2 regions of the Candidatus Enterococcus lemimoniae genome follow, and region 1 is predicted to be linked to the other one. Evidence: predicted binding sites of a transcription regulator. Region 1 holds the regulator's gene; the other holds the start of a gene.
What was found. Region 1 encodes CtsR, which represses protease genes until heat stress. Its sites were predicted from a motif close to TTGGTCAAAAAAGGTCAAANA; they were not measured.
Positions count from the first base shown of each region.

Region 2: the regulator CtsR is predicted to act here: its motif matches at 5,422-5,442, upstream of clpP (ATP-dependent Clp endopeptidase proteolytic subunit ClpP).

Region 1 is NZ_CP147248.1:2,428,069-2,437,200, reverse strand. It holds gene A5866_RS11545 (peptidase U32 family protein) at 1-39, opposite strand, end outside; gene A5866_RS11540 (peptidase U32 family protein) at 54-974, opposite strand; gene A5866_RS11535 (ATP-dependent Clp protease ATP-binding subunit) at 1,348-3,837, opposite strand; gene A5866_RS11530 (CtsR family transcriptional regulator) at 3,842-4,309, opposite strand; tRNA gene A5866_RS11525 (tRNA-Pro) at 4,474-4,547, opposite strand; tRNA gene A5866_RS11520 (tRNA-Arg) at 4,632-4,705, opposite strand; tRNA gene A5866_RS11515 (tRNA-Leu) at 4,736-4,821, opposite strand; tRNA gene A5866_RS11510 (tRNA-Gly) at 4,832-4,903, opposite strand; tRNA gene A5866_RS11505 (tRNA-Thr) at 4,912-4,984, opposite strand; tRNA gene A5866_RS11500 (tRNA-Leu) at 5,016-5,097, opposite strand; tRNA gene A5866_RS11495 (tRNA-Lys) at 5,110-5,182, opposite strand; tRNA gene A5866_RS11490 (tRNA-Val) at 5,189-5,261, opposite strand; rRNA gene rrf (5S ribosomal RNA) at 5,276-5,391, opposite strand; rRNA gene A5866_RS11480 (23S ribosomal RNA) at 5,488-8,399, opposite strand; rRNA gene A5866_RS11475 (16S ribosomal RNA) at 8,686-9,132, opposite strand, start outside.
Region 2 is NZ_CP147248.1:1,185,349-1,194,480, reverse strand. It holds gene A5866_RS05750 (hypothetical protein) at 436-642, shown strand; gene rapZ (RNase adapter RapZ) at 1,006-1,890, shown strand; gene A5866_RS05740 (gluconeogenesis factor YvcK family protein) at 1,887-2,885, shown strand; gene whiA (DNA-binding protein WhiA) at 2,917-3,852, shown strand; gene A5866_RS05730 (hypothetical protein) at 3,901-4,101, shown strand; gene A5866_RS05725 (DsbA family protein) at 4,117-4,638, opposite strand; gene clpP (ATP-dependent Clp endopeptidase proteolytic subunit ClpP) at 4,743-5,339, opposite strand; partial or broken gene A5866_RS17055 (IS3 family transposase) at 5,836-6,119, shown strand; gene A5866_RS05710 (TM2 domain-containing protein) at 6,246-6,722, opposite strand; gene A5866_RS05705 (hypothetical protein) at 6,937-7,452, shown strand; gene ilvD (dihydroxy-acid dehydratase) at 7,934-9,132, shown strand, end outside.

The DNA.
Region 1 (9,132 bases):
TAAGACCTCAGGACGCTTCAGTGTTCGTTCGTTTGTCATATGTTTTTTTCTCCTTACTTTATCTCGTCTGGATCTAAATCAAAGAACCCGATATCTAAACCACGATTTTCTGGGTGAAGAGCTTCTATTTGTTCAATTGCCACTTGTGCTTGCTCACTCGACCAAAGTTCGGCTTCTATTTTTTCCTTAGCATCTGCAAATAGTTCCGCTACTTTTACGAAATTTTCTCCAGGCGCATAAATACCATCAAGCTTCCACTTTGTGTAATTATGTTCATGAAGTTTGTCTAGCTCACCAATTAAATTGACATCATTATCTGCAAAAATATGAGTACCATGACTGTCTTCATAAATGGAATAGTGTGTTTCTTCCTTTTTAGGCTCGGATATAAATAGCCCACGCTCTTTACTAGCGGATTCATCATTTTTAGTAAAATTATAGTAATTTTGCAACAATGGACGTTTTGATTGATGAATACATGTAGCGCCATATACAAGGACTTCAGCTGGAACCATCAAATTATCCTTCATTGCTTTCATTTCTTCAAAAGGAACTTCACGAGCCAAAACTGCACCGATCGATCCACGTTTTGCCCAGAAATTAATTTGACGAGAGCTAGTTACTAAGGTTTCTCCATCATAAATATATGGAATGTCAATCCCGTCACGTTGTAAAACAAATACTACCCCTGGATCTCCAACAGTTATTTGATCTACGTTGATTTCTTGCAAAAAAGTCAAATACTCCGGGACCTGCTTCATTTTTTCTGGATGCATGATCCCGTTTAACGCAACAGTCACTTTTTTCCCAGCATGATGGGCCTTTTCTGTAATAATACGCTGTTCTTCACGAGAAAATGACGTTGGCAAGCGCAACCCGAACATCTCTTCTCCAATGTATAAAGTATCTACCCCTACTGCTAATAACGCCTCCGCTTGTTCAACAGATTCAGCAGTCGCAATAAGTTCTATCATTTTGTATCCTCCTTTAAAAGCTAAATGGGCTCGTTTAGCTCTGACTGAAAAATAGGAAATAGGGAAGGTTGTGTTTTTTGCCACCATTCATATTTATCTTTTTTCTGAAGAGCTAGCCCATGAAGCTAAATATCTTAAAAGCTGAACAGACTCATCCAATCCTTTACAAATTCATCTAACAACAATACTTTTATCTTTTTACACAGTCTTCTTACAACTGTTTTATAGTAGCACAGGTTCACAAACTTTCCAATAGGCTCTCTTTATTTTAACGATCATTTTTCACAAAATAAAGAGTATTATTTATGTCTATTTAAGAAAAAAAGCTGTACAAAACAGATTCGTTTTGCACAGCGAATTATTGATTTTAAATTTAAATTGTTTGTAACATCTGTTCAAGTTTAGGCGATTTAACGTTTAATGTTATTTTTCCTTTACTTGCTCCAATCGTCACTTTATCCCCAAGATGGATTTGACCTGAAAGTAATGCTTCGCTTAAACGGTCTTCTACTTCTTTTTGCAAAGCTCTACGAATTGGGCGTGCGCCGTATTCCGGGTCGAAGCCAACTTTTCCAATCACTTCAATCGCAGCTGCTGTGATTTTCACATTAACATCTTGTTCCCGTAAGCGTTGAACAATTGATTTACTCATGATTTTCACGATTTCGTGAATTTCTTCCTGATCTAATGAACGGAAGACAACTGTTTCATCTACACGATTCAAAAATTCTGGACGGAATGCTTTTTTCAGTTCTTCCATGATCCGTTTTTGCATTGCACCGTAATCTTTCGTTAGATCCTGAACATTGAAACCAACATTTTTTTCATCACGAATCGCCGTTGCGCCAATGTTTGATGTCATAATCAAAATTGTATTTCTAAAGTCTACTTTTCGTCCTTTAGAATCTGTTAAGTGACCATCGTCTAACACTTGTAACAAGATATTGAAGACATCAGGATGCGCTTTTTCTACCTCATCCAGTAAAATAACAGAATACGGTTTTTGGCGAATTTTTTCAGTTAATTGGCCGCCTTCTTCATATCCCACATAACCTGGAGGAGAACCAATCAAACGACTGGTGCTATATTTTTCCATAAACTCAGACATATCTACCCGAACAAGGGCATCTTCGCTACCAAACATTGTTTCAGCTAAAGCTTTTGCTAATTCCGTTTTCCCTACACCTGTTGGGCCTAAAAACATAAACGAACCAATTGGTCGGTTTGGATCTTTCAAACCACTACGAGCTCTACGAATCGCACGCGACACAGCTTGAACTGCTTCGTCCTGACCAACTACTCGATGATGTAAAATACTTTCCAATTCAAGCAGTCGTTCACTTTCCTTTTTCTCTAATTGCTGTAAAGGCACGCCTGTCCATTGTGATACCACATTAGCAACATCTTCTTCTGTTACCCGATTAGCATAACCAGACGCTTCTTTTTGTTCTAATAATAAAATATTCTCTAATTTACGTGCCAATTTTTTCTCTTTTTGACGTAACCTAGCAGCACTTTCAAATGACTGAGCTTGAATTGCTGCTTCTTTTTCTTCAACTAAACGAGCAATTTCCAAGCGCAAATTATTGATTTCAGAAGGTTCGTCGGCTAAATCCAAACGAACTTTTGCTGAAGACTCATCCATCAAATCAATTGCTTTGTCTGGTAACTGACGAGAATTGATATAGCGTACAGATAATTGAACCGCTGCATGTAGCGCATCATCTGTAATCTCCACACCATGATGTTCTTCATAACGAGAACGTAAACCTTTTAGAATCTCTTCTGCTTCCTCTGGTGTTGGTTCATCAACTTGCACACGGGCAAAACGTCGTTCTAAAGCAGAATCTTTTTCGATATACTTTTGATATTCATCTAATGTTGTTGCACCGATTGTTTGCAATTCACCTCTTGCAAGTGCTGGTTTTAATATATTTGATGCATCGATTGCGCCTTCAGCACCACCTGCACCAATCAAAGTGTGCAATTCATCAATAAATAAAATGACTTCGCCATCTTGATAAATCTCATCGATCACCTTTTTGAGCCGATCTTCAAACTCTCCACGATACTTAGTACCAGCTACTAAAGCGCCCATATCTAACATCATCAAGCGTTTTTCTTGCATATCTTCTGGCACTTCACCATTGACGATTTTTTGAGCTAACCCTTCAGCAATCGCTGTTTTACCAACGCCAGGTTCTCCAACTAAAACAGGGTTATTTTTTGTACGACGGCTTAAAATTTGAATCAAACGTCTAACTTCTTGTGAACGTCCAACTACTGGATCAAGATTTTTTTCACGAGCTAATTTTGTTAAATCACGTGCTAAAGAATCTAATGTTGGCGTTCCTTTTGGTGCTGCTTTTTGAGCTTGATTATTTCTTCGACGTCCTACATTACCACTCATTTGTGGATCTGTTATACCAATTTTTTTCATTAAAAGCTGGCGCATTTTGGATAAACTTAAGCCCAGATTCAATAAAATACGTGATGCTAGTATATCTTCATCTCTTAATAACCCTAATAAAATATGTTCTGTACCAATATTTGGTGCACCTAAACGCTTGGCTTCATCACCAGCATATGCAAAAATTTGCTTTGCACGAGGAGAATAAGGCAAGTATGAACCTTTAGGATAGGCTTTTACAGTACCATAACCCGTCAAGTGTTCGATTTCTTCACGAATATCGTTTTTATCAGCATTCAACTGGCGCAATGATTTCCCAGCAATTCCATTTGGCTCCAAAACTAATGCCAATAGCAAATGCTCTGATCCAACAGATTGATGCCTAAAATATTTTGCTTCTTCTTGTGCAATGGCTAAGACTGCCTTGGCACTTTCTGTAAATAATTCATCCATATTATCATTCCTCCTCGTAACTCAAACGTTCTAAAAATGAATGCATCAATTGAGCACGTAAATAATCTTCATTTGATCCTGCTTTGCCTAGAACTTGTTTTCCAAGAACTGACAACATCAGGTTTCCTTCTCTTTTGGTGATCACTTCTTCTTCGTACAACTTTTGTATAAAAATCAGTGCATCTTTTTCTGAAAGTTCATTGCCTGTAAACTGAGCAATCTGTTTTAACAATTGATCACTATCAGAAATTTGAACCTTGGCGATTCGAATGTAACCACCGCCACCACGTTTACTTTCAACAGAATAGCCGCGTTGAATTGTAAAGCGTGTATTGATAACATAATTAATCTGGGATGGAACACAATTGAATAAATGAGCCATTTCGGCTCTGCGAATCTCAATTTTACTGCTCTCTTCAAGAATCTTCTTTAGATATGCTTCTATTAAATCCGAAGTATTTTGATTACTCATCACACTCATCCTTTTCCCTTGACTAATACTGACCTTAATTATACATAACTTCAACTGTTTAATAAAGGAGAATGCCTAATTTGATAAGAAAAAGTAAATATAGATAACGCATTGGGTATTTCATTAGAACAAAAAAGAACAGAGCAATTACTCTGTTCTTTCAATCGGGAAGACAGGATTCGAACCTGCGACCCCTTGGTCCCAAACCAAGTGCTCTACCAAGCTGAGCTACTTCCCGTAGCTATAATAATAAAAAAAGACTAAACGCTTAAAAGGAACGAATACACATTACCTTCTAATCCGCAGTCAAACCTATCAACTATGCACCCAAAGGGAGTCGAACCCCTAACCTCTTGATTCGTAGTCAAGCACTCTATCCAGTTGAGCTATGGGTGCTACATGTCATACATCTGTATGTCACTGCAATGCCGAGGACCGGAATCGAACCGGTACGGTGATCACTCACCGCAGGATTTTAAGTCCTGTGCGTCTGCCAGTTCCGCCACCCCGGCGAACAAGCTAAGCGGAAAACGGGGTTCGAACCCGCGACCCCCACCTTGGCAAGGTGGTGCTCTACCACTGAGCTATTTCCGCAATTTGGATGCCGGCTAAAGGATTTGAACCCTCGACCCTCTGATTACAAATCAGATGCTCTACCAACTGAGCTAAGCCGGCGTATTCGCCAAGTATTAAACGAGACTAAAAATGCGGGTGAAGGGACTTGAACCCCCACGCCGTAAGGCGCTAGATCCTAAATCTAGTGCGTCTGCCAATTCCGCCACACCCGCAAAATATTCCTATGAGCCGTGCAGGGCTCGAACCTGCGACCCTCTGATTAAAAGTCAGATGCTCTACCAACTGAGCTAACGGCTCAAAAAATGGAGGTTGACGGGATCGAACCGCCGACCCCCTGCTTGTAAGGCAGGTGCTCTCCCAGCTGAGCTAAACCTCCAAGACAACACTTTAGCGTGGCGACGTCCTACTCTCACAAAGGGAAACCCTTCACTACAATCGGCGCTAAGAAGCTTAACTTCTGTGTTCGGCATGGGAACAGGTGTATCCTTCTCGCTATCGCCACCACACTGGGTGTTGTTACTATTAAGTTGAGTGATTATTCACTCAAAACTGGATTGAAGTAGTAATCAAACATTCCGAAAATACTTTTTTATTTCGTTTCTTTGGTTAAGTCCTCGACCGATTAGTATTGGTCCGCTCCGTACATCACTGCACTTCCACTTCCAACCTATCTACCTGATCATCTCTCAGGGGTCTTACTTTCTTAAAGAAATGGGAAATCTCATCTTGAGGTGGGCTTCACACTTAGATGCTTTCAGCGTTTATCCCTTCCCTACATAGCTACCCAGCAATGCCCTTGGCAGAACAACTGGTACACCAGCGGTAAGTCCATCCCGGTCCTCTCGTACTAAGGACAGCTCCTCTCAAATTTCCAACGCCCGCGACGGATAGGGACCGAACTGTCTCACGACGTTCTGAACCCAGCTCGCGTGCCGCTTTAATGGGCGAACAGCCCAACCCTTGGGACCGACTACAGCCCCAGGATGCGACGAGCCGACATCGAGGTGCCAAACCTCCCCGTCGATGTGGACTCTTGGGGGAGATAAGCCTGTTATCCCCAGGGTAGCTTTTATCCGTTGAGCGATGGCCCTTCCATGCGGAACCACCGGATCACTAAGCCCGACTTTCGTCCCTGCTCGACTTGTAAGTCTCGCAGTCAAGCTCCCTTCTGCCTTTACACTCTGCGAATGATTTCCAACCATTCTGAGGGAACCTTTGGGCGCCTCCGTTACCTTTTAGGAGGCGACCGCCCCAGTCAAACTGCCCACCTGACACTGTCTCCCACCACGATAAGTGGTGCGGGTTAGAGGGTTCATAACACAAGGGTAGTATCCCACCAGCGCCTCCTCCGAAACTAGCGTTCCGGATTCATCGGCTCCTACCTATCCTGTACATGTGGTACAAACACTCAATATCAAGCTACAGTAAAGCTCCATGGGGTCTTTCCGTCCTGTCGCGGGTAACCTGCATCTTCACAGGTACTAAAATTTCACCGAGTCTCTCGTTGAGACAGTGCCCAAATCGTTACGCCTTTCGTGCGGGTCGGAACTTACCCGACAAGGAATTTCGCTACCTTAGGACCGTTATAGTTACGGCCGCCGTTTACTGGGGCTTCAATTCTGAGCTTCGCCGAAGCTAACCCATCCTCTTAACCTTCCAGCACCGGGCAGGCGTCAGCCCCTATACTTCATCTTTCGATTTTGCAGAGACCTGTGTTTTTGATAAACAGTCGCTTGGGCCTATTCACTGCGGCTGACCGAAGTCAGCACCCCTTCTCCCGAAGTTACGGGGTCATTTTGCCGAGTTCCTTAACGAGAGTTCGCTCGCTCACCTTAGGATACTCTCCTCGACTACCTGTGTCGGTTTACGGTACGGGCAGTTGTTTTCTCACTAGAAGCTTTTCTTGACAGTGTGACATCAGGAACTTCGGTACTATTATTTCCCTCCCCATCACAGCTTGTCCGTAAAGAGTAAAGCATTTGACTCTACTCAAGACTTACTGCTTGGACATGCACTTCCAGTCGCATGCATTCCTTAGCCTCCTGCGTCCCTCCATTGCTCAAACAAAAACAACTGGTACAGGAATATCAACCTGTTGTCCATCGCCTACGCCTATCGGCCTCGGCTTAGGTCCCGACTAACCCTGGGCGGACGAGCCTTCCCCAGGAAACCTTAGTCATACGGTGGACGGGATTCTCACCCGTCTTTCGCTACTCATACCGGCATTCTCACTTCTAAGCGCTCCAGCCGTCCTCACGATCGACCTTCAACGCCCTTAGAACGCTCTCCTACCATTACACCAGAGGTGTAATCCACAGCTTCGGTAAACTATTTAGCCCCGGTACATTTTCGGCGCAGGGTCACTCGACTAGTGAGCTATTACGCACTCTTTAAATGGTGGCTGCTTCTGAGCCAACATCCTAGTTGTCTGTGCAACCCCACATCCTTTTCCACTTAATAGTTATTTTGGGACCTTAGCTGGTGGTCTGGGCTGTTTCCCTTTCGACTACGGATCTTATCACTCGCAGTCTGACTCCCGGATATAAATGAATGGCATTCGGAGTTTATCTGAATTCGGTAACCCGAGATGGGCCCCTAGTCCAAACAGTGCTCTACCTCCATCATTCTTAATTCCGAGGCTAGCCCTAAAGCTATTTCGGAGAGAACCAGCTATCTCCAAGTTCGTTTGGAATTTCTCCGCTACCCACAGCTCATCCCCGCACTTTTCAACGTACGTGGGTTCGGTCCTCCAGTGCGTTTTACCACACCTTCAACCTGGCCATGGGTAGATCACATGGTTTCGGGTCTACGACTACATACTCATTCGCCCTATTCAGACTCGCTTTCGCTGCGGCTCCGGCTCTTCACCTTAACCTCGCATGCAATCGTAACTCGCCGGTTCATTCTACAAAAGGCACGCCATCACCCATTAACGGGCTTTGACTTGTTGTAGGCACACGGTTTCAGGATCTATTTCACTCCCCTTCCGGGGTGCTTTTCACCTTTCCCTCACGGTACTGGTTCACTATCGGTCATTAGGGAGTATTTAGCCTTGCGGGATGGTCCCCGCGGATTCCGACGGAATTTCTCGTGTTCCGCCGTACTCAGGATCCTCCTAGGTGTTGCCAACATTTCGTCTACGGGGCTATTACCCACTTTGGCGAACCTTTCCAGGTTCTTCGACTATCTTGACAGACTACCATAACGGAGTCCTACAACCCCAACAAGCAAGCTTGTTGGTTTGGGCTCTTCCCGTTTCGCTCGCCGCTACTCAGGGAATCGAATTTTCTTTCTCTTCCTGCAGGTACTTAGATGTTTCAGTTCTCTGCGTCTACCTCTATCCAGCTATGTATTCACTGAATAGTAACATCCTATAAAAGATGCTGGGTTTCCCCATTCGGAAATCTCTGGATCATAGCTCACTTACAGCTCCCCAAAGCATATCGGTGTTAGTCCCGTCCTTCATCGGCTCCTAATGCCAAGGCATCCACCGTGCGCCCTTATTCACTTAACCTTACGATCTTACGATCGGTTTTGTTTGGTTCGTTTCTCTAGCGATAGAGGCGTGACCAATAAAATAAGCATTCGAACTATTTTACTTAAAAAACTCATTCAACGCGGTGTTCTCGGTTTGTTTTGATTACTTTTTTACTTCAATATCCAGTTTTCAATGAACAATTCGTTTGAGAGAATCATATAATAAGAAAGAAAATCCAATGATTAACTTCTTCTATAAGAGTAAACCTCTCAAAACTGAACAAAGTAGCGACGAATGTGTAAGTTTCCGTAATATTCCTTAGAAAGGAGGTGATCCAGCCGCACCTTCCGATACGGCTACCTTGTTACGACTTCACCCCAATCATCTATCCCACCTTAGGCGGCTGGCTCCACAAGGGTTACCTCACCGACTTCGGGTGTTACAAACTTTCGTGGTGTGACGGGCGGTGTGTACAAGGCCCGGGAACGTATTCACCGCGGCGTGCTGATCCGCGATTACTAGCGATTCCGGCTTCATGTAGGCGAGTTGCAGCCTACAATCCGAACTGAGAGAAGCTTTAAGAGATTTGCATGACCTCGCGGCCTAGCGACTCGTTGTACTTCCCATTGTAGCACGTGTGTAGCCCAGGTCATAAGGGGCATGATGATTTGACGTCATCCCCACCTTCCTCCGGTTTGTCACCGGCAGTCTCGCTAGAGTGCCCAACTGAATGATGGCAACTAACAATAAGGGTTGCGCTCGTTGCGGG
Region 2 (9,132 bases), 1.2 Mb from region 1:
ACTCCATTTTGAAAGTATTACCGTTGTTTTTAAAGAAAGTATGAAGTTTGGAACAAAATTGTCTATTGGTATTGATTTCTTAAAGTGGTTGCAGTAGAATCACAATCAGATAGATATATTGTTCAACCTAATTGGTATATATCTTTCCTTCTATAAATAATCCGTTCAAAAAAGAAAAGTACAGCCTTCATCAGTGAAGGTTGTCTTTTTTTTTTTAAAATAAGGACTTATTCCGTGAAAAGTAAATATAAGAGAACTATTTGATAAATAAAAATGAGAATTAAATGATAAAACGAATGAAAACATACGTTTTATAATCACTTTTATTTAAAAAAAGTCAAAAAAAGAAAGAATATATACGTAAGTTGAATAATAATTTCTTAAAAAACATGATATTCTATAGATATCAGAAGAGTATGAAAGGATGATTTTTTCTTGAAAAAAAGAGAAGTAAAAATTGGTGAACATTATGTTTGTCATGAATCAAATTTTTCTTGGTTTTTTGTAGGGGAAGCCATCTCCAAAAAAGAAGAAGATGTACAAGTCAAAGTGGTTAAATGCCATCCGTCTGATCGTCCAGTCATAAGTTGTGATGAGCCTATTTTGAATTTAGCCTATTTTAATGTCATTGAGAATGCATAGTTAGGTAGAGAGACTTGCTTAAATTATTTTATTCAAACATAAATAAACAAAAAACAAGAGAACAAAACGTTTGTTTTGTTCTCTTGTTTTTTTACAAATGTTTTTTTAATTCATTTTATATATATGGAATCCATTGTTATGTGGTTATAATATAGTAGAAAAGTGTCTTTGGCTCTAGTCGAAGTGATTTAGTGATGTATCAAATAGTAATCTGAAGCAATACTGATAGATAATACTGTTCCAATTTTTATTCGCATCAATTTATAAGAAAATCCGAATAAATCAATAGAATCGTTTGAAAAGCTTTCTTTGATACGCCCGGAATGCTATAATTAGTAAAATGTTTTCAAAGGAGCGCTATACATGGCTGATAATTTACAATTAGTGATAATCACTGGAATGAGCGGTGCAGGGAAGACTGTAGCCATTCAAAGTTTTGAAGATATGGGGTATTTTTGTATCGATAATATGCCCCCAAGTTTAATCCCTAAGTTTTGGGAATTGATCAAAGAATCTGGAAAAGTAACGAAGATTGCTTTAGTAATTGATTTACGCTCTCGTAACTTTTTTAGAGAAATTCAAGATATGTTAGTTGAATTAGAAAATACTAATTTGATCGACACAACGATCATGTTTTTAGATGCAACAGATGAAGAATTAGTTTCTCGTTATAAAGAAACGCGCCGTGCGCATCCATTAGCAATGGATGGCCTAATTACAGAAGGCATTAGAAAAGAGCGAGCGATTCTTGAAGAGATCAGAGGTGATGCTCAAGTTGTGATCGATACGACTGAATTATCTCCAAGACAATTACGAGAAAGAATCAATGAAGAATTCAAATCAAGAGATACCCATGAATTTCGTATTGAGCTGATTTCATTCGGTTTTAAATATGGATTGCCGATTGATGCTGATATTGTGATGGATGTGCGTTTTTTACCAAACCCTCATTATATCCCTGAACTAAGACCGCTGACAGGTCAAGATTCATCTGTTTATGATTATGTCATGAGTTTTCCAGAGACAGAAAGTTTTTATACTCGTTTTATCGATTTGTTGAAAAACGTGATGCCTGGTTATGAAAAAGAAGGCAAATCCAGTGTAACGATTGCTATCGGCTGTACGGGAGGACAACATCGTTCAGTAGCTTTGACAGAGCGTGTGGCTAAGGAACTTGAACAAGATTACCATGTAAACATCACACATCGTGACAAAGGCAAGCGGAAAGAGACGGTGAACCGCTCATGAAAATGAAAACCTACCGGATTAGAAAACCTAAAATCGTCGTTGTTGGCGGTGGAACGGGTTTGCCTGTTATTTTAAAAAGCTTGCGGAACCAAAGTGCTGATATCACAGCTGTTGTGACTGTTGCTGATGATGGTGGCAGTAGTGGGGCGATTCGTGAGTCAATGAATATGACGCCGCCAGGAGATTTACGTAATGTGTTGGTTGCTTTGTCTGATATGCCCCAGCTTTATGAAGATATTTTTCAATATCGGTTTGATAAATCAGACAAGTATTTTGCCAACCATGCAATTGGTAATTTGATTATTGCTGCTGTTTCAGAAATGCGTGGCAGCACTTATGAAGCAATTCAGCTACTTTCAAAAATGATGCATGTAGATGGACATATCTATCCTTCGTCAGAAAGACCATTGACTCTTCATGCTGTATTTAAAGATGGTACGACTGCGATCGGTGAATCAAGCATTGCCGTTGATCGTAAAACAATTGATCATGTTTTTGTAACCAATACCAATGACGATGAGCAACCTAAAGCGGCTAGAAAAGTTGTTAAAGCAATTGAGGAAGCGGATATGATCGTGTTGGGACCAGGCAGTATGTTCACCAGTATTTTACCTAATTTGGTGATCAATGAAATTGGCGATGCGATCATTAATGCGGAAGGTGAAGTCGTCTATATTTGTAATATCATGACTCAAAAAGGTGAAACAGAACATTTTACTGATGCTGATCATGTGTGTGTACTTCATGAACACTTGAATAGTAAATTTGTTGATACTGTTTTGGTCAATACAGAAAACGTTCCTGATGGCTATATGGATCCAGAAGTTTATGATGAGTACTTAGTCCAAGTGGAACATGACTTCCAAAAATTACGAGACGAAGGCTGTCGTGTGATTTCTACGGACTTCTTAAAGCTACGTGATGGTGGCGTTTTTCATGATGGGGATAAAGTAGTAGACGAATTATTCCGAATTGTATTTGGCGCAAGATATTAAGGACTTATCAATAAGAGAGGAGGGCTGAAACTTGTCATTTGCAGCAGATGTAAAAAAAGAACTGACGACATTGGAGGTTCATCGAGAGCACGCTCGGGCTGAGTTAGCTGCTTTGATTCGGATGAACGGATCATTAAGTATTGTAAACCAGCAATTTGTACTGAATGTTCAAACTGAAAATGCAGCGATTGCCAGACGAATCTATTCTCTTTTAAAAGATCATTACGATGTTCGATCGGAATTGTTAGTCCGCAAAAAAATGAAACTAAAAAAAAATAACGTATATATCGTTCGACTAAAGCAAGACACGAAAAGTGTCCTAGCAGATTTGGATATTTTAGATGGCATGATGTTCAACACCCATGTATCCGATGATATTATCGGGAATGCACAAAAAATGAGATCGTATTTAAGAGGAGCGTTTATGGCTTCCGGCTCGGTCAATAATCCGGAAACAAGTCGTTATCATTTGGAAATATTTTCGATTTACGAAGAACATAATGACGATATTTGCCAGATGCTGAACTACTATGACTTAAATGCCCGGACGTTGGAGCGGCGCAATGGTTACATTTCTTATTTGAAAGGTGCCGAAAGAATTGCTGATTTTTTAACCTTGATTGGTGCGACTAATTCAATGCTAAAATTTGAAGATGTCCGTATCGTTCGAGACATGCGTAATTCAGTGAATCGTTTAGTAAATTGTGAAACCGCAAATCTAAATAAAACCATCGATGCAGCATCGAAACAAATTGAAAATATCCAATATATTGAAAGTGTTGTTGGACTCTCAGCTTTACCGGAGAAACTGCAGGAGATTGCAGAATTACGCTTAGAATATCCGGAAGTCAGTTTGAAAGAGTTGGGTGAGATGATTCCATCTGGCGCTATTTCGAAATCTGGCATCAATCATCGGATTCGTAAAATCAATGAATTTGCAGATAAACTAAGAGAAAAAAGTGCATAGTTCCGTGTAGAAGGCTAAATCCAAATAGCAGAGGGCTAGGTGAGTAGGATGGGTGTAGAAGATAAAGATTTTATCATGAGGCAAATCAAACAACTGGGAGAAGGACTAGGGACTTTTCTTGGAAAAGAAGATGTAGATAAGATTTTGAGCTTTGGTCAAGATGCTAAAAAAGAAGTGGAAGATGCCTCAATAGATAAAAGCGTAAATACCGATCATGAAAATAAAAAAAGTGAGACAAAGCCTAAATAGCTTTGTCTCACTTTTTTAGTTCCCTTCAATGTAGCGAATTAATTCTTCTTTTGTCACTGACTCATCAAAGATATGCTCACCAATTACGATGGTTGGCACAAATTTAATATTAGCAGCTTCCGCTTCCGCTACGATGGCTTGAACAATTGCAGGTTCTTCTTTTTTAGCTAGTTGCAAATTATCTTCTGCAAATATCGCGACATCTTCTAAAGAAAGATGTCCCCATTGATCTTGGGTATCATACATTTGTTTTAAATCAGTTAAACCCTTTTCAGGTAGATCATAATTGATATGATGATGCATGACATTACCACGTTGCAAACTTTCTTTTTCTTTATCTAAAAGTTTGATGATTCGTTGAACTTTACCGGCTTTAACATATTCATTTAACAAGTCAAAAGATTCTTCAAACCATTTTTTACAATAAGGGCAACGAACATTCATAAATTCTACCATTTTTACGGGTGCTGAATCATTACCAATAGCTAAACCGTTCTCTGTTGTAACTTTTGTTGCATCAATTACTGAAATATCCATTTTAATACCATCCTTTCATTTCTTCTCTCTTTAGTGTAGCGCTTTTTGTTCGTAGTTTAAATAAAAATGCCCAAAATTCTTAAAAGAAATTTTGGGCATTGAGTTTATTTGCTTAATGAGCTACTATTTTCCATTACTTCATCGATCAAGCCGTATTCTTTTGCTTGTTGAGCTGTCATAAAGTTATCACGATCAGTATCACGTTCGATGACTTCAAGTGGTTGACCCGTGCGCTCTGCTAAAATTTTATTTAAGCGATCGCGCGTGTCAAGAATGTGTTTCGCTGCGATTTCGATCTCAGTTGCTTGACCTTGAGCGCCGCCTAGCGGTTGATGGATCATAATTTCAGCGTTTGGTAAGGCAAAACGTTTGCCTTTTGTACCAGCTGTTAGTAAGAAACTCCCCATAGAAGCAGCCATGCCAAGGACGATTGTTTGAACATCTGCTTTAACAAAATTCATTGTATCGAAAATAGCTAAACCAGCAGAAACACTTCCGCCTGGTGAATTGATATAAATATAGATATCTTTTTCAGAGTCTTGCGCATCCAAAAATAGTAATTGCGCAATAACTGAGTTGGCTACATTATCATCGATCGGACCACTCAACATAATGATTCTATCTTTTAATAATCGTGAATAAATGTCATACGCTCTTTCTCCACGAGATGACTGTTCAATGACTGTTGGTATTAAATTCATAGTATATTCCTCCTATATAAAAAACTCTTCAAAATCATTTTATCACAAAGCATACCTTAATGCTTAAAAAAAGTATACTTTATTGGTCAAAAAAGGTCAACATTAATGCACAAGGTTAAACAAAAAAATAAGGAGTTTTTGGTAAAAAAACTTTAGAATATTGCACCTCTAATCCAAAAGTTAGACCTGAAAGTCTAACTTTTGGATTGGAGTTTTTTTTGTATGGCAAAACACACGTTTGAATTTAAACTTAAATTTGTCTATGACTACTTATCAGGTCATGGAGGTACACATTTTCTCCAGAAAAAGTATGGGTTTAAAGATAATTCTTAAATAAGAAAATGGATCAATGCCTATAAAGAATTTGGTGAAGAAGGACTGCTTCGTAGTCTAAAAAATAAAAATTATTCTGTTCAATTTAAGTTAGATGCTATAGAGTTGTATTTAAATACAGAGTTATCCTATCAAGAAGTAGCCAATTATGACTGGTCTATAAGAAGCTATGTCTCAAACGAATGATTGTCCTTATCGTCGCACCTTCCACTCTGATCTAGGTTGGGCTTATCAAATGAATACCTATAGACAAACATTAAAGGACACCTGTATTTTTCAAAATATGTCTCGAAAAGAAACCTGTTTAGATAATTCTCCATAGGAGAATTTTTTCTGTATCTTAAAGCAAGAATTGTATCATGGTAAAGTCAAAATGAGTTAAGAAAAGCAATCGAGAACTACATTTATTATTATAATCATCACCGGATCAAAGAAAAATTGAATTGAAAAAGTCCTGTAGAGTTTCGACAATTCAATCAAAAGACTACATAAAAAATAGAGTGGAAAAATCCACTCTACAAAAAGTCTAACTTTTGGGAGTCACTACATATCCTAAGTTTTTTTGTTTGATTATTATGAAGTTACAACAATGTTTCCGTTTTGATCAGCAGGTTTAAGTAATGTAGCAATTGATGTAAAAAATGCAATAATTGCAGGAATAGTTGTCCAACAGAATACTAAGTACATAATGCCTTTTCCAGAAAAGCCAGAATAGAATTTATGAACACCTAGACCACCTAAGAAAAATGCTAAGATAAAATAAATCCATTTGTTAACGACTCTGCCATGCTGTACATAGCCACCAACTGATTGTGTATTGTTATTTTCATTAACAATGTTGATATTGATTTTGTCTTGTAAATTGTCAGTTGCACTTACAGCCTTTTCTGCTTTGTGGATGATTAATTCGTCACCATCTTCAAATACATCGACAAGATCACCAATTTCTGGTTTAAAATTAAACCATTCATACAGTGCGCGTGTCGTACTTCCATCTTCATTTGCGATAACAACATCATCGAAATCCAACTTAATAACTTTTTTCCCCATATTAACTTCCCAACTCTCATATATAATATTACTACTGTCATATTATATCATTAATGGAATGGGTAATCTAGACCTTTTAATAAAGTAGATAATTAGAATATACAAAAGAAAATAAAAAACTAAGTGAAATAACTAATTCTTCTCTTATTTTTTGCGCATATGAAAGAGTGTGTTATACTAAAAAAACAAGAATGAAAAGAGTGAGGGAATCCCAATGGTTGTTTTTATTGCAGGTATTACAGGTGTTTTGATCGGTGCTGTGATCGTATCAGTCGGCGTAGCATTACGTGTGACCTATGAGGAGCGTAAGGCTGTCCGGTATCGAGAACTAGAAAACTATGTCAAGGAAATAGAGACATTGAATCTTCTGAACAAGAAAATCAATGAGATCCTCCAAAAAAGAGACATCTATGTCGACAAATCAGTCAATTTTATTTCAATGGATGATTGTTATATCAGTATCGACGATTTTATCTATTTAGAATCGTTTTCGGCTCAAAATAATTTCTATTTGCCTACATACTTGATTGAAGAGTTTTTCAAAAAAATTGCACATAGAAAAGTCATTTTAACGCCTGATGAAGTGATCTCAATGGGCGGCAGTACGTATAAAGGCGGTCGGGTCATCTTAGAAAGTTTTTCAGATGAGTTACTTTCAATCATCGAAGACAAGAAACGACAAATGAAGCGATTAACGCATAAACCGTTATATTATTTCCAAAGAGGTTAAAAATAGGTGGCACTCCAATCATTTGGGGTGTCTTTTTTTATATAGTCAAAAATACAAACGATAAGTAAGAAAATTAATACGGATGTTTTTAGAATTTTCTGAATCTTTTTATCAAATTTTATTGACATTCTCATTTATTCGGTTTATAGTTAACAAAAGCTTTTATTTATCACATGCTATTTTAATCTTTATAGATTTTATAAAAGAGGAGACCATTGCCATGAAAAAGACAAACAACAACCACGTATTAGTCATTATTTTATCGTGTAGGACTTAGAACACTGAGAAATTTCGCAGATGTTTGAGTCCTGTTTGTCTTTGGTAGATGGGGTTCTTACTAAGACATCCCATTTAATCGATGGGATGTTTTTTTTGTAGAAAGTGCTGTGCTGTAAAGAGGCAATGCATAAATAAGAAACTGAAGCAGAAGAATCTGAAAAATGGAATTCTCTGCAGATAACAGAATTGGAGTGGATGAAACATGCGTAGTGATCAAATCAAAAAAGGAATCGAAGCCGCCCCTGCTAGAAGCTTGCTTTATGCGACTGGACAGGTTAAAAATGCCAAAGATATGGACAAGCCGTTTATTGCAATTTGCAATTCTTATATTGATATTGTCCCGGGTCATGTGCATTTGAGAGAATTAGCGGATGTGGCAAAAGAAGCAATCCGTGAAGCGGGAGGAATTCCTTTTGAATTCAATACGATCGGTGTAGACGATGGGATTGCTATGGGACATATTGGTATGCGTTATTCACTGCCAAGTCGAGAAATTATTGCAGATGCTGCAGAAACTGTCATTAATGCTCATTGGTTTGATGGTGTTTTTTACATCCCAAACTGTGACAAAATCACTCCAGGAATGTTGATGGCCAGTGTTCGGACCAATGTTCCAGCCATTTTTTGTTCAGGCGGACCTATGAAAGCAGGCGTTGACCCAAGAGGACATACAACCACACTTTCTAATATGTTTGAAGCGGTCGGTACTTTTAAAGAAGGTAAAATGACTGAAGAAGAATTTAATTTTATGGAACAAAATGCTTGCCCAACTTGCGGTTCATGTGCAGGAATGTTTACGGCAAACTCTATGAACTGTTTGATGGAAGTTTTAGGAATGGCTTTACCGGGTAATGGTACGATTTTAGCTGTATCAGATGAACGTAGAGAATTAGTTAGAAAATCCGCTTTTCATTTGATGGACCTAGTTAAAAATCAGGTGAAACCAAGAGATATCATTACGAAAGAAGCAATTGATGATGCTTTTGCTTTAGATATGGCAATGGGCGGTTCAACAAATACTGTCTTGCATACCTTAGCGATCGCTAATGAAGCTGAGATTGATTATAACCTGGAGGAAGTCAATGCAATTGCAGAGCGTGTTCCATACCTTTCTAAAATTGCACCCTCTTCTGCGTACTCAATGCATGATGTACATGAAGCAGGCGGCGTTCCAGCAATCATGAAAGAGTTAGTTGATCTAGGTAATGCTATTCATCCAGATCGAATCACGGTTACAGGAAAAACGATTCGTGAAAATGTTCAGGATGCTGTAATCAAAAATGAAGAAGTCATCCATCCAAAAGAAAATCCATACAGCCCAGTCGGTGGTTTATCGATTTTATATGGCAATATTGCACCTAAAGGCAGTGTGATCAAAGTTGGTGGTGTTGATCCATCAAT